DNA from 2 places in the Pseudoalteromonas pernae genome. Region 2 is predicted to be linked to the other one. Evidence: riboswitches for the same ligand, from Rfam matches in the RefSeq annotation. Region 2 holds a riboswitch; the other holds the start of a gene.
The links. Region 2 has a riboswitch for cyclic di-GMP ahead of V1358_RS14500 (Ig-like domain-containing protein). Riboswitches for the same ligand answer to the same signal wherever they lie in the genome.
Positions count from the first base shown of each region.

Region 1: it holds a riboswitch for cyclic di-GMP, as region 2 does, so the genes downstream of both, V1358_RS03730 (M12 family metallo-peptidase) here and V1358_RS14500 (Ig-like domain-containing protein) in region 2, are expected to answer to the same signal.

Region 1 is NZ_JBDODM010000001.1:851,639-859,643, reverse strand. Features, by position in the region: gene V1358_RS03740 (PepSY domain-containing protein) at 1-621, shown strand, start outside; gene V1358_RS03735 (2Fe-2S iron-sulfur cluster-binding protein) at 621-2,450, shown strand; gene V1358_RS03730 (M12 family metallo-peptidase) at 2,764-4,863, opposite strand; cyclic di-GMP riboswitch class I at 4,932-5,017, opposite strand; gene V1358_RS03725 (response regulator) at 5,279-5,896, shown strand; gene V1358_RS03720 (hypothetical protein) at 6,227-6,778, shown strand; gene V1358_RS03715 (S8 family peptidase) at 6,790-7,971, shown strand.
Region 2 is NZ_JBDODM010000006.1:102,622-110,626, reverse strand. Features, by position in the region: gene V1358_RS14505 (hypothetical protein) at 1-1,634, shown strand, start outside; gene V1358_RS14500 (Ig-like domain-containing protein) at 1,779-4,772, opposite strand; cyclic di-GMP riboswitch class I at 4,847-4,931, opposite strand; gene V1358_RS14495 (hypothetical protein) at 5,433-5,750, opposite strand; gene V1358_RS14490 (DUF2256 domain-containing protein) at 6,023-6,181, shown strand; gene V1358_RS14485 (TlpA family protein disulfide reductase) at 6,178-6,996, opposite strand; gene V1358_RS14480 (helix-turn-helix domain-containing protein) at 7,073-7,870, shown strand; gene V1358_RS14475 (MBL fold metallo-hydrolase) at 7,860-8,005, opposite strand, start outside.

The DNA of each region.
Region 1 (8,005 bases), on a different contig from region 2:
AAAAACCACCAAACCAAAGTGCCAGTGCAGCAGTTGAACTACCCGATGAGTTCGCTTAGAGCGCAATATTCGCAATTAGAAAAGCTCTCTGTGGGCATGCATATTGATAAACCGGTTTATCGCTTTGTGCAAGATGATGTGCATTACATGGTGGATGCGCAAACGGGTGAGTTGCTATCGCCCCTGAGCAAAGAACAAGCCCTCAAGGTTGCGCAGTATGAATACGCAGGGAGCGGCAGCATTGACAGTGTTGAGTACATTGATGCCAATCCGCCCGCAGAGTTAAGCAGCCGAGTGCACAGTGCATTACCGGCATGGCGAGTAAACTTTGATAACGTGGGCAGCCCAACGCTCTATATCTCGGAGCGCACAGGGGAGGTCTTAGGGAAACGCCATCAATGGTGGCGTTTATTTGATTGGATGTTTCGCTTTCATGTGATGGATTACCAAGACAGCGAAATTGATAACTCCTTGTTGTTTTGGGTGACTTTATTTGCAATTTTTGCCGCCGTTATGGGGGCTGTGCTGATCTATTTCACAGTGATCAAAAACAAGATTAACGTGCAGGGTTTAATCCCGCGACTTCATAAAAATAATAATATTGAACAGGGTCGTGTGTAATGCAGTGGACAAGAAAAATACACAAATGGGCGTCCGTAATTGTCGGCATCCAACTATTACTGTGGTTGGGTAGTGGCCTTTATTTCAATCTCATGGACCATCATAAAGCCGGTGGTCACACATACCGTGCGCACGGGCACTCTGAGATAGAAATTGACACCAGCGCTTTAGTTGAGCCTAAGCAAGTGCTTGAAAGTGCAGCGCCCAGCGTGGAGTTAAAACAAATAACCTTGCTGGACCAGCCCTATTACTTGGTGAGCCACAAACGCGGTTTGTATGCGTATTTTGAGAATCAGTACAGCTTATTTGATGCCTACACAGGTGACAAAGTGCGCATTGATGGCGCTTTTGCTACGCGACTTGCAAAGCGCTCTTATAATGGACCCGGTGAGGTGGGGCAAGTGCGTCTGTTGCAACCACCAATTGAAGATTTCCCCAAGCAGAAAAATGCTTCATGGCGTGTCGATTTTAACGATGACATTGAAACCAGTGTCTACATAGAGGCTGGTTCTGGACGTGTTGTTGGTCACAGTGATGCTCACAAACGTTTCGCTGGTATCTTCTTTATGCTGCACTTTATGGATTACGGCAATAAAGGCAATTTCAACAGTATTCAAATTATCCTCTTTGCGTTCGTCACTTTGTGGTTAACCCTAACAGGATTTATTTGGACGTTGGATTTAATCAAGCGCGGCCAATACAAGGTTAAATTATTCTCTTCGCACAGAGAAATTAAGCTCTTTGATCATCAACAGCAGCTTTTGGATCATGTTGATATTTCAACAGCCACCAACCTGCTTGATGGGCTTAGCGAGCATAATATTGCTCTGCCTTCGAGCTGTGGCGGTGGCGGCACGTGTGGCCGCTGTAAAGTGCTTATTAACCCTGCACCACAAGTAACCTCAGCAGACAAACAGCATTTCTCGCAGCCAGAGCTTGAGCAAGGATTTCGACTAGCATGTCAGCATTTCTCGGATGATGTGCAAGACATGACCTTGTTTGATATCACCGACGCCCAAAAAATGACACTGACCTTGTTGAGTAGTGAGTTTGTGACGCCTGAAATCAAAGAGTTACGCTTTAAGTTGCCTGCGCAAGGACTGCAATACAAAGCGGGAGCGTTTATGCGCTTTTTAATTCCAGGTGGAGTCGTCAAAGCGAAGCCAGATAGGCTCCCTGAGCAATATCAAGCACACTGGCAGGAGGTGGAAGAGGGCACATTTGAGGCGCAGGCTTGCTCACGCAATTATTCGCTTGCTTCGGTTTCAGAGCTCACTGATGAACTGGTGTTTACGGTTAAATATCAACGAGCACCGGAGCAGGGAGTGCCAGCTGGCAGCGGTTCAAGCTATATGTGTAATCTCAAAGTGGGTGACACCATAGATGCTGTGGGGCCTTTCGAAGAGTTTTATGTCGAACCTTCGATTAACGCGCCTATCATTGTGGTCGGTGCAGGTTCAGGTATGGCGCCCCTGCATTCCATCATCCAAGACTTGTTGTTAAATCGACACTATCAACAGCCGATTCATTTTTACTTTGGTGCTCGCAGCCAAGGCGATTTATTATACCGCAGTGAATTTGAGCGCTTAAGCCAGCAATTTGCCAACTTCCATTTCACTGGGGTGTTATCGCAACCTAGTGCTAACTGGCAAGGAAGGAAGGGGTATGCGCAGCAAAGTATGTTCCAAGACATCACCGATGAGTTGTTGCTCAGTGCTCATTTTTACCTCTGTGGCCCGCAGGCAATGATGGATGACACCATCACGGCTCTGCACAAAAGGGGTGTAAGCGACCAGCGGATTCATATTGATAGTTTTAACTACGCGTAGCGATAGTAAATAAATGCATTTAAGAAAAGGACGCTAAATCAGTGTCCTTTTTTTACAGGAGCGCAAACCCACACCTACCTTGTTGGCCACTTCTTACAGCATCAATATGATGTTCCGAAGGAGTTGATAAACTCGTTACAACAAGAGCGGTGAACGAAACGCTTAAAGCCACGGCGCGCGAGTCGCGAGATGCTGATATAAAAAAAGCAGCCATTAGGCTGCTTTGGGCTCAATTTCAGGGGAATCAATTGATTAAAAATAGCGAACAAACTGTGTTGCTTTAGTGCTTCCTTGCACCAGTCTTACTCCCATTTCACTTTGCACAGTTTTTTCCTCGACATGGCTTGTCACCGCCGCCACCGCCGCTTCCAGAGGTTGTAACCGTCACCGAACTCCAATTGCTCCAGGTCGAAGCGCCAGCGTTATTTGTGGCGCGTACGCGGTAGCGGAAAGTCCCACTGTCGCTGGCATCCACATAGCCTGTGGTATCTGCAGCTGTTTGCGCAATGATTTGGGTTGCACGCCATTGACCATTCTTGTGTTGTTTTTCACGTTGAATGTCAAAGCTGTTCTCGTTGTCACTGTTGTCAGCCCAACTTAAGGATGCGGTGCCATCTTGGCCGTTCGTTGTGCTTAGCAATGACGGAGCGTTTGGAGGTAGTAATTTATCTAGCGTGGTCGCACACAAGGACGCAGAAGGTAGGGTGGTATTGTTCGCTAAATCTTTCGCCTGCACGCTAAAACAATACTGAGTATTCGGCGCCAAGCCTGTAGCTGTGAATGATGTGCTACTTTGCCATACGCCCGTTGAGCAATCATTGCCGCTTTGGTTGCAATTAAACAAGTAACTGACAGTGGAGCCGTTATCATCAATGGCAGTGGTTGCTTGCATTGTCACTGCACTGTCACTGATTGCAGCTGGCGCTGCTGCGAAGTTCATCGGGTTAGGATCTGGTGCTGTGGTGTCAGGTGCTGCTGGCGGCACAAAGCCGTTTAGGTAGTAATGACCTTGGCTTGCGTAATCACTCACATAAGGGCCTGATGTGCCATACACTTCAAGTAAGTGAATGCCCGCCGCCAGATCAATTTGAATATTGGCGTTGGTATCTGTTTGTGGCTCTGCCGTTGCCAATAAATTGCCCTGTGCGTCATACAGTCGTAAGCCAACATCCAAATTTGAACCGCGGCGATTGGTGCGTGTAAACGCATCCCACGCTGGCGTTGCTGTGAATTGAGCGGCACCAGTGCCTGCGCTGAATTGAAACCAATCGCTGTCACCTTGCTCGATAGTACCCTTGTTAGCTGCTTCAACGTTGCTAGGGTCCGCTTCGCGATTCGTTGCAGAAAATTGACCCGCTTGATCCACAACTAAGGCGATTGGTGATTGTTCATTGCCCTCTTGGTCAATCGACGAACCCAATTTGGTCGCCATGATGGCGATGTCATCTTGAAATTGGTTGGCGTCAGGGTATTCGCCTTTACTCCACTGAGTAATATTTTTACTGTACGAGTTACCCATGATTGGCGCCCAACTATTTAGATCGTTGGTTTCGCCTAAACCGCCATAGTAAGAGGTGGTAGAGGTTCCGTCATGACTAAGGCCAAGATTGTGTCCCAGTTCGTGTGAACCCGCCTCAGACATGGTTGTTGCCGCGCCTCCTGCAAGGCGGTTGTAATATACGAAAGCGGGTTGATAGTAAGTGTAGTTACTGCCACCCCAAACATTTACATAGGCAACACCACCGGCACCTTGTGATGGCAAAGCAACATCAGTGGCATCACTGTCTTTAGTAAATAACACCCAACCAACTTTGGGCCCAAAGCTCGCTGGCGCCTCGGTGGTTACATTGATATCGAACGCTGAGAAGTCATCAGCCATACGTGCCCAAATTAAATGAATACGGCTACGTTCCGTTTCGTTAAATGTGCTTGGATCGCCGTCTAAATCATAGGGAAGCGTGTCATAGGTTTTACCACCGCCCCATGCTTTACCACTGACGATGCCACCATCAAAGTCCAAATACACTGTGTTCGCTGCATTGGGCTTACTGTGTAGCTTGAATACGTCAATCTCGGGTAACGCCGCTGCAACAACTGCAATATCGAGCTCTGTCGATGAGGAGGTTAAGCCTTCTTCAATGTAAAACAACTCGCCTGACGCATCTGCTTCGATGTAATCGGTGTCGATAACTGGGATATTCAGTGTTGAAAGCTTGCTCAGTACCTTAGTTTGCACATGCGCTGGTAGCTTATTCAGACTTTTCTTTAATCGGTTATCGGGCAGTTTGTCCAGCGCTTGGTAGGGTAATTGCAGCTGTTGTTCGCTATCGGGTTTTGCTACTGCATAGCTACTCACCGCGATACTGATAGCGCTAACGATCGCGCTGAGTTTATGTGCAGAACTGAGTTTCATAGTGTTGCTCCAAATATAAATCTGGTCATTTGCAACGCAAAGATAGACAGCCCGAGTTCCCGAACTGTACTAGCAATCCCGCTATCATAGGGCTGACCCCCTTAGACCGGTGACTTTGCGTCCCACCCTTTCGAATGGTTTGCCAAACGTGTTATAAAATTGTTACAAGGCAGGGTAGCAAGAGAAATACTAAATTCCAATATAATTTAAATAAAATAGGAACATAGGACGAGGTAGATGGTGTGACTCAGGGCTAATGGTCAGATTTCTATTTGTTGCGTTTGCAGTTAATTAATAGGATGGTGAACGAAGAGCAGTAAAAGGATGTGTTCTTAATTTGTACCTTTTTCGGGTTGAATCTATGTTTATTAAGGGCCTAACTGTTCAACGATAAGTATTGCTAGGAGGGCGAGCTATGAAAATTATTGTTGCGGACGATCATCCCCTAATTGTTTATGCAATTACGCATAAGATAAAGTCACTGAGGCGAGGCATTGAGATAGAGTCAGCTTATTGTTATCAGCAACTGTTTCGATTAATGGAGCAGTCCACACCCAGTATTGATTTAATTATCACAGACTTAGCTATGCCAGGTTGTGTTGGAATCCAAGGGATCCAGTACATTCGTGAGCACCACCCGCTCACACCTATCATAGTTATTAGCGGCAATGATGATTTTGAGAGTTGCACACAGTGCTTAGATGCAGGGGCTACAGAGTTCATTTCAAAAGCAGAACTAGATACTGTCTTCACATCTGTCATTTCGAAATACCTGAGTGAAAACAAGGATAATACTGTCTCTAGTGAATTATCTAAAACACATGAATACCTGAAACACTTAACACCAAGTCAGAAAAAAGTGCTGCATTTTATATCTGAAGGATACAGTAACAAGGCTATTGCGCGACAGCTGAATCTTTCTGAGAAAACCATTCGAGTTCATGCAAGTGCAATATTTAGACACTTGAATGTTACCAACAGAACACAAGCAGCAATTGAATATAAAAAAACGATCAATTCTCTTCTCAACTAATTACCTCTATCACCATCATGAATTAGCGTGTGTTGTTTGATTAATAGGAGCAACACCTAGTCTAAGTAAGGCGTTAATAAATCATTTGTCCTAGGTCATTTGCTAAGTGCTCTAGGTCAAATGCCTACATATTTTAGTTAATGCGCTCAATATGTTACTTCGTTTTAACCTTTTAAACTAAAACTTCACACAGCTGAAGGTGCATTGCTACTTAGGGGTAGCTCTAACAACTGTTTGAACTTCACAACGGATGACTTCGACGAAACTGCAACGCGTCATTCTATGAAAAGTCGTTAAGTAAGTTGAACACAATTATAACGGGAGGACGTAATGGTCCAATCAAAGCTCAAACTAATCACTGCCGCACTTGTGGCCGGCATGTTGTCAACAGGATGTACTTTTGTTGGAGAACACAAGTTCACAGGGGGCGGCTCCATGGCATCCGCTGGGGGCGATAAGAACGCCGTATTTACCTTTAACGCCCAAAACTGCGGAGGCGAAGAAGTAAAGGGCCGTGTAAATTACATCGATCACAGTGCAATTGATTTTGAGTCCATCGGGGGTGTAAGCCTCAATGCTGAAGTCGATAATTTTGGCTTTTGTACATTAACCGATGAGGGTATCGATTCAGGTGTACAGGAGTGTAACTGTGAAGATCAGTATGAGGCTCAATTTAGCTATTCATCCAAAAATCCAGCGGCACCTGGAGATGGTACGGGGTTTGTGTGCTTTTTCGATACCGGTGAAGGTAAGGGGAATTTTCATGGTGCCATCACTGCTTTTAACTTAATCGATGGCCCATTTGATGGTTATTCCAATGTGGGTACCGTTAATGGAAATATTCAACAACATACTTGCCCAGATAAATCTGACGCTGAATAAGGAGAAAGCAGATGTTTAAGAAAAGTCTATTACCCATAATGGTTGCCACTGCTTTTTCAGCACAGGCAGAGCTGGTCGATGATACAACTAAATTAGAAAGTAAAAGTACCCGTATTATTTTTGAATATCACAAAGGGAACAAAAAAGATTTAGTGAGCGCGATAGAAGCTGCTGGTGGCCAGGTAATGCAAGAGTTGGATAACGACAATGCAATTGCCGCTGTAATCAACTTAGATGTTTACAATACGGTCAAAGGTAATAAAGCGATAAAGTCACTAGAGCTGGATCCGATTCGTAACATGGGTCCAGAGGCTGCTACACCAGCAGATTTCCAAGACTATGTTCCTTATGGCATAGATATGGTGCAAGCAGGGGAGTTGAGTTATCTGGGCGGCATCAAGGTTTGTATTGTCGATACAGGTTATGATTTAGGCCATAAGGATCTACCATCATCAAATGTAACCGGCGATGATGAGGGGGCGGGTCCGTGGTATATGGATGGCCATGGTCATGGTACTCATGTTGCTGGAACTATCGCGGGTATCGACGGTAATGGTGGCGTCACGGGCGTACTTGGGTCCGGTATGGCAGACCTTCACATTGTGCGTGTATTCAATGATGACGGTGGCTTTGTTTACGCGTCAGACTTAGCTGGTGCTGTGAGTGATTGTGCTGATGCCGGTGCGAAAGTAGTGAGCATGAGCCTAGGAGGTGCATTTTCCACTAAAGTGGAACAAAGAGCATTTGCACGTTTGGAACGTGCTGGCGTGTTAGCAATTGCCGCTGCGGGTAATGATGGTAACGCTACACACAGCTACCCAGCCTCGTACGACTCAGTTGTGTCTGTTGCTGCCGTTGATGATCAAATGAACCATGCTGATTTCTCACAAAGAACATCACAAGTTGAACTAGCGGCGCCAGGCGTTGATGTTATTTCAACATACCCCGGGGACCTGTATGCATCAATGTCGGGTACATCGATGGCCACACCTCATGTTTCTGGTGTTGCCGCATTAGTGTGGAGTCACTTCCCACAGTGTAACAACTACGAGATACGCAACGCGCTGAGCGCATCAGCAATGGATTTAGGTGATACAGGGTACGATTACAAATATGGTAACGGCCTTGTGCAAGCTAAAGCCGCTTATGATCTCTTAATGGAGCAAGGGTGTGACGGAAAAGGCGTCAAATAATCAATCATAGGTTAATGTTTCTAGTTCCTGCGCG
Region 2 (8,005 bases):
TTATCACTAAAACTCTAGAAAGCGCTAGTTCAACTGCTACTGAGCCAAGTGGTAGTTTCACTTATTCAGTAAGTTTCACTAACCCAAATTCTGGTGCATCAATATTCTTAGGTTCACTTGAGGATGTTATTGACCAAGGTGGCGATGATAGCTTTGAAACCACATTGGACTTATGGGGAGCGACAACCTCTGCGGGTACCGCCGATGGCGTGTACTTAACCAATAGCACCTGCTCACAACCTGCTAATGGTGGCGAAGTGTTAGGCGGAGCATCCTATAGCTGTCAATTCACGGTCACAATTGTTGATTCGGATTTACCGGACGATCAAACCCCAGAGTTATACGATGATACCGTTAGGTTGACACTCACTGACTCAAATGGAGATGGTATTGAAGCTCTTGCAGCTTGTCCCGGTAATGTAAGCCAATCATTCGGTGACCACTGTAGTAATGAGAAACGCGTGACTTTAACTAACGTCGCACCTTCTATCTCAGTGCTTAAAGAAGCGAATGTGAGCCAAGTGCCTGAATCCGGCGGCGATGTTACATACACAATTACCGTGACAAACACTTCTCCTAAGTGGGATTCACCTATCACTATAACTTCACTAATGGACGATGTATTCGGTGACCTTACTACGCTAATGGATAGCGATTGTGCCATCGGTGCTCAATTGGACTTCGAAGGCTTCTATCAATGTTCATTTACACAATGGATAGCTGCCGACATGGCAGGTTCACACACTAATGTGGTAACAGCAAAAGGCACAGACAATGAAGGCGATGAAGCGACTGGTTCTGAGTCAGAAACAGTTATGATCAGCAATGTGCTTTCAAACATCACATTAGAGAAAGTAGCAGACCCCATTGAAGTGCCAGAGACAGGTGACGATCCGTCACAAACTCGTTCTGTTGAATACACCTTCACATTCGGCGTTGACGGAAGTGGCGTAGATAATGTGACCTTTAAAGAGTTACTTGATGACATGTTTGGTGATCTCACTGATGAGTGTAAAGTCGATACCAAAAATGGCATGCCTTTCGGTCCCGTTGACTTGTTAGACTTTGTCTTAATGCCGGGCGAAACTGCAAGTTGTAACATCAGTCGCGATTTGACAGGTAACTCAGGTGAGGTGCACGTAAATGTAGCAACCATCAATGGTATCGACGATGATAATGACCCTGTTACGCAGATGGATGATGCGAGCGTTACCTTTATTCCAGCAGCTCCGGCCGCAGATGTGAAATTTGGCGCAGGTCTACTGGCCGTTGTTGAGCTAACCAACACGGGTATTGAGAATGTAACCTTAACTTCCATGTTATTCGATGGATTTGATGTGTTCGCTGAGGAAGAGACTTCGCCTGATTTGACGGTTGATGGCTTTAAATTGATTAACTCAGGTGGTTCGTATGAAAATCAGAACTACCCAGCATGTAATCAAGGACAGCTTCTCACTTATAATGGTTCACCGGGTTCAACATACTCTTGTGCCTTCACCATTGAATACAGACCTGGCCTAGATAGTGTTGCCGCTATTAATCAACTCAATGAGCTAATCATTACATTAGAAGATGATGAAGGCGATGCAACTATCAATAAAGTAGATATCCAAGTCTATGGCTTTGGTAACTAACTTAGCCTTTGGCGATTAGCGATTAGCGAATGTTGAGTTAGAAAAAACAGTGTTCGTACGGCGTATATAAAACGCTAAAACCAAGCAAGGAGCCGCGACTCAGTCCCGGCTCCTTTTATTTATTCCTTTAGCTAGGTGAAATCGTTAGTTACCACCCTTGCCTTTTTTACCACCGCCGGTTGAACCTCCTGTATCACCACCGCTTGTTGCTGAAGAAAGGGTAATAGTTACCGTTGTGGTTGACTCATACTCACCATCGCTAACCGTGTAGCTAAAACTATCAGTGCTTTTAAAGCTTTTTGCTGGTGTGTACTCTAGGTGACCATTTGCGTTAATGGTGACAGACCCTTTGCTACCTTGTGTTAGTGAGCTAATGGTCAAAGTGTCACCATCTTCATCGATATCATTTGCCAGTACATTAATAGTGACTGCGCCTTTTGAGGTGATGGTTACCGCGTCACCTTGCGCGATTGGCGCATGATTAACACTTGCAACTATGTTGTATGAAAGTGTTGCGAAAGCGCTCAGATTACTGTTTTCCAGATCTTGAGCCACTAATGTCATACCATAAGTGCCTGCGGTTGCATCATTAGCCGAGACTACCGCTAAGGTCACGGTTTCAGTTGCGCCATCAGCGAGTGTGATGTGGGCACTGTCTGCGAACCAATCTGCTGGTGTCATGATTGATAGCGAATAAGATGCCGGTGCACAATCTGTATTGTTGTTAGTTACAGTTACAGTATAGAGCTGCTCTTGACCGGCATTCACAGTACCCGCTGTAGTTTGCACACCAACAACCGGCGCGTTAGCAACACACACAGGTGCTGGCTCTGCCACTACGTAGGTTGCAGTCACTGCTGATTGATACTGAGTTTGCGCAATGTTGTTTGCCACAACACTAAAGTCATACACACCTGCATCTACAGTCGTTGATGAAACTACGTCTAAATCGATTGTCTGTGACTGACCTGAAGCCAATGCCACAGTTTGAGTAGCGGCGCTAAAACCAGCTGGTAATGTCGCATCAACAGTAAATTCAGTAGTGTCACATGACTCGCTGTTATTATTTGTCAGCGTGCCTTGGTAGCTCACTGCAGTGCCAGCCTCTACAGCCTCAGGATTGTTTGCAGCTAACACCCAAGTCGGATTTGCCAGCTCACATTGAGCAACTGGTGCTTCTACAACATAAGAAACTGTCATAGCACCAGTGTATTGTGCGTCAGACGCATTAACTGCTGTTACAGCTATATCATAAAAACCATCTGTTGCCGCTGCAGGGGAAGTCACTTCAAAGCTCACTGAAGCACTTTGACCTGGTAAGACTGTTGCAGTGGCAGCCGTTGCTACCCAGCCCGCAGGAACAGTAGGAGTTACAGTAAATTCAGATGCTGAGCACTCCAGGCTGTCTTGGTTACTCAATGTTGCGTTATAAGTTACGGTCGTTCCCGGAGCTACCCATGCACTCGCGACTGGAGACACATTTATCGTTGGATTAGCCGCTGCACACATTTGGCCTGTATAGCTAACTGATACGCTGGCAACCGTTGCGTTTACCCACTCAGTTGAAATACTTACACCCGCAACTTCATCGGTATAGGTGCTCCCTGCGACTAACGCTGCATCATCAAGGTCATAAATACTACTTTTAGGTGTCATGTCGAGGATTTGACTACTCTCGATATCATCTTTTGATTGATTTAAGTGCACCAATACACCATTGGTTGCTGCGGTACCGGCCATAAATGAATCGAAACCTTGCGCTTGACGATACTCTAGGTAATACCAAAGTGGTGCACCTGTTGTTGCATCTGTACCACGGCGCACTTTCAACGCTTTAGCATTACCTGACATCGCTGTACTAAGCGGCTCGATGATATAGTTGCCGTCTTCATGTGCAGTCACTACTTGACCAGCATTTTGAGTAAGCCAACCCAAACGCTCTTTATTAAATGCATTGAAGTGACCTTCAGATTTACCCATGATGTCAAATTTGTCACCGTAAGTAACAGCAAAACACGAATCGCTAATATAACCAGAGCCACAGCTCAATTCTTTAGCGTGTTTCAAACCTAGGTTGTGACCAAGCTCATGGCCAATCGTCATTAGATTCAATTCACCGTTTAACCAAGCACGTGAAGGCGTTCCACCTACGGTGCCTTGACCACGCCAACCGCAGCTATCGTTTTTGGGCAGCATATACACTAGGCGTTGGTATTGGCTCAAATCAACACCATTGTCTTTTGCTACTTGGCGAGCGTGCTGATCCATACCAAAGTAGTCACAGGTAGTGTCAATCGGCATAGTGTAGTAGCCACGTACATCACCGCTTAACCATGTTTGGCCATATGAAGCCTCTTTGAAATAGTCGTTGACGCGACCAAAAACCATGTCCTGAACTTCTTGTTCGGTCCATGGTTGTAAGCTTGGGTTATCTTGGAAGTTAAGTAATAGCACCAAGGTTTTTTGCTCACCCGTTGTACCAGTCAGTGGTGAAGTTACACCCGAAGTCGAATCGCTTGATGCATCACCCGCTGCGAGCACTTGTAAGCTAGATAAGTCGTTATCAAGTAACATGCGAGTAGTGGCGTTTTGTTCAGTGTTTTGGGTGAACTGCCAGCCCTTAACACTCAATTTGTCTCCAGATTTTAACTCCTGACTTTGTGCATTAGTCGCAACGAATAGCTCAATGTGTTCGTTGCCGGTATCAAGGAAATAACGAAGGCGCGTTTTACCTTGTTCCTCAGAATCAAGATAAACAAGCTCTAACTCACCGGTTACCTGTTTTTTCTGAGCTAAGGTTGCCGCAACGTCAGCGGGCATAGTGCCACGTTTTGTTTGCGGGATAATTGTACGAAGAACGGTACTTGGGTCTTGACCGAGAAGATGGTACTGCGCGTTTTGGCGCTCTTTCGCCACGGCCAGCATTTGACCAGTAGACATCGAGCTTTGGCCATTGTTCGTTTTGGCCATTGATGTTAGTTGTAGAGTTTGCAACTTAACTTGTTGGGCTTGTGGCATTGCTGCCTGTACTCGCATTGCAGTAAAGCTCAAACCAAGCATTAGCGCGGTATACGCGCAAGCTTTACTTGCTGTGAAAGTGGTGTTCGTAGACGTTAAAGTGCAAAGTTTGGTGCTCACAACTGAACCCTCTCAAAGTTTAAACATCACTTCGAAAGCATTCAGTATTTATACTGAGCTCTTGATCACATTCCTTCGGTAACCCAGCCACCCTCTATTTTACTAGTAGGGCCTGTGGCTTTGCGTCCACCAATTACTTGATGTTTGCCATTTCGAGAGTGCTTTCGAAAAAGGAACGCAGGCGATCAAGCACCGCGTTGAGCATAATTTTAGCAACATGATTGCAAAAAACTCAACAACAAAATTGTGCTTTTTTTGAGCTACTTTTGAATTCCTAATGAAATCAACAAGCAAGAAGCAAACATTTTTTCTTAGGAATAAGTTATTACCCCATAATTTGAATAGCGTGCATTTTAATCACACAAATATGGTGAAAATCCTGCCAGATAGAGCTCTATTTTCAGTTTATTGGTGAAAGTGTAATCAGCGAGTGATGTCAAAGTGATTACTTTGCATGGTTACAAAGCTAGAGAACAGAAACCTGACGGTAGAGCCTAATTTAATTTACAAATTTGCAACAGCGGCATTTAATACCGGTAGGGTTTTGTGTCGCCAGATTTGTCGGAATATATGAGGGTTATTCGCGGAGGTAGTCTTCAAGAGGATGATAGATGGAGACGAACCCAGCATCGGGCTGAGTTCGTATCGTATACGTTAGTTTTAACGGCTAATGATATCAACAATCTCACGGGTATCATCTATCAATCGGATGATAGAACCGTCTACTTCGATAGAGATGAGGCCATCCCCACCGCGATTGATTACTTTGCCGCGGCGATAAATGTCGCGGTCTAAAATGTCACCACGTCTCAACTTTTTCTGCCAGCCTGGAGGCAAGTCGCCGCCATTATCTACTTTCTTCTCTAAGCCAGGTGGCAAGCTTTTGTGATCGTGCTTGTCCTTATCCTTATCTTTGGCGTACGCCATACCTGTTACTAAGCTGAGTCCAATCAAACCTACATAAATATATGCTTTCATCGTTTTGTTCCTTAAAGAAGTATCTTTTGAGATTAGCAGTTTTAACTGAACGCGCTATGAAATCACTCATAAAAAGTGTTCATTTTCTCCTGCGTGATTAACCTCGTATAACACGGCACAAAATCATTAATGCGCAATAATATAGTGACGCAATTTGGTCATTTTGTCCCAGTTTTTGTGCTGTTCTGTAGTAGCCTTGTTAGCAACACAAAAATGATCCTCACTTATTACCAATACGTTTTAAACTTAAAACACGACCAACAAGTTGCAAGATGGCCCACAAAAAAGCTCATTTACCCAGCAAGACTTGCCCTATTTGTGGGCTGGAGTTCAGTTGGCGCAAGAAGTGGCAATTGAATTGGGAAGAAGTTAAATATTGTTCTAAGCGTTGCGCTAAAGCCCGCAAAGCACAACGCAACGGGCCTGTTTAACGCAACTCAGAGTCTAAGGTCAGGATACGTGGTATCGATTTAATACCATGGCGTTTAAACAATTTACCGTTCTCATCAATCACCATAGTCACTTCATCAGCAAACTCCCCTTTATAAGCAGTCGCATCTTGTTCTGAAGTCCACAAGTTAGACACTACAACTGTAACTGACTTACCTTGTCTAAGCATGCCATTGACTTGCATTCTTGCTTGCTGGCACTCTTGCGCCGCTTTGGGGTTACGCGTTGCCCAATAAGTTTCACACCAAATTGCACTGAACAATACGATATCAGTATCAAATTGGTAGTCATACGCTTTAGTCTGTGTCGGTGCAATGGCAGCAAGTTCAACACCCTGCTTGAGTTGCGTTAACACTGTTTCTAGCTGCTCATCGGTTTCATGCGTGCGATATACAAGATCACCCTTGCGATTGAATACCAAATGCAATGGCGTGCCGTTTAGCTGCATCGTGGTTGCTAATGAATTTTCGGTATCTTGAGCCATTGGTACTGTAAGACCAAATTTATCAACGACCTTTTGAATCGCCTCGGCGTCGTCATTGAGGTCGATGTTAACCGCCAAGAAAGCGATGTCTTCACCAAATTCTCTGTAATGCTTTTGCAAAGCCGGCATTTGTTTCATGCATGGACTACACCAAGTGGCCCACATTTCAATGTAAAGGGGTTTGCCTTGGGCATAGTTTTTAACAGAGATGCTTTGTTGGCTATCCAATGCCACAACACGCACATCTTGCAAAGGGTGTGCAAAAGTAAGCATGGGTATCACTGCCATAAAAAATATCAATAATCGTTTCATTTTTGTGCTCGCTAAGATTGTACTACATCTACAATAGCAATAAGCTAGAGCCAGAAATTGAATAAAAGCGACAGCTATGACGTTACTCCCCAGTGAGATGTATGCCAGCAAGTTACAACCCATTGATCATTTTGGGTTATCAACGCGCACTCTCGACGACAAATCGATTTCTGAGATTTGGTGCTCAAAGGTCAGTAAGGATAACCTTTGGAGCGAGCAACTATTACACGCCGATGGGCGGATGGGCTTGTTTGTTGTTCGTGGCCCACACGTATATATCAATGATTGCTTACTCACTGAGGGAGTGTATGTATGCGGTGCCAACGAACAAGCTCAAATTATTAGGTGTAGTGCCGATGCCCATATGTTCGGCGCACGTTTTCACATTGGTCAACAACAAGCCCTCATTAACCTTCCTGCGCATGAGCTAACAGGACAGATGCTCGCGATCGGTGACTTACCTCGCACAGCATTTTTACCACTGCTGCACCCAAACATGTCTTTTACACAATTTACCGAACAACTACTCAAAAGCAGCTCAGAAAACGCGACTCCTCATTTGAAGCTAAGTGCCCGACTTATTAACGAATGCGGCAACAGTAGTGTTGTTGCTGATACCATAAAGATGAGCAAACGCTCAGTGGAACGCCATGCCCTCAATCAAATAGGCTTGCCGTTAAAAACCATTGATATATTGAAGAAAGTTGCCAGAGCAAGGGCTACCATCAAGACCAACCCCAACACATCACTGACCCAAATCGCCCATGACATCGGTTTTGCTGATCAAGCCCATTTTACGCGGCAGTTTAAGCACGTGGTCGGAATGACCCCAAGGCAATATAAAACGTTAAAATCAAAGCAAATTAACCGCTGAATTGTGCTTCGATAAGGTGAGAAACACCCTGCTTGTCAACTTCAATCGTCATGCCATCAGCAGCGATATAGAGAGCGCCACTGTATCGGGCTTGCGCAGTTTCTTTTATCCTATTCATGCACAGTTCCCCACCAT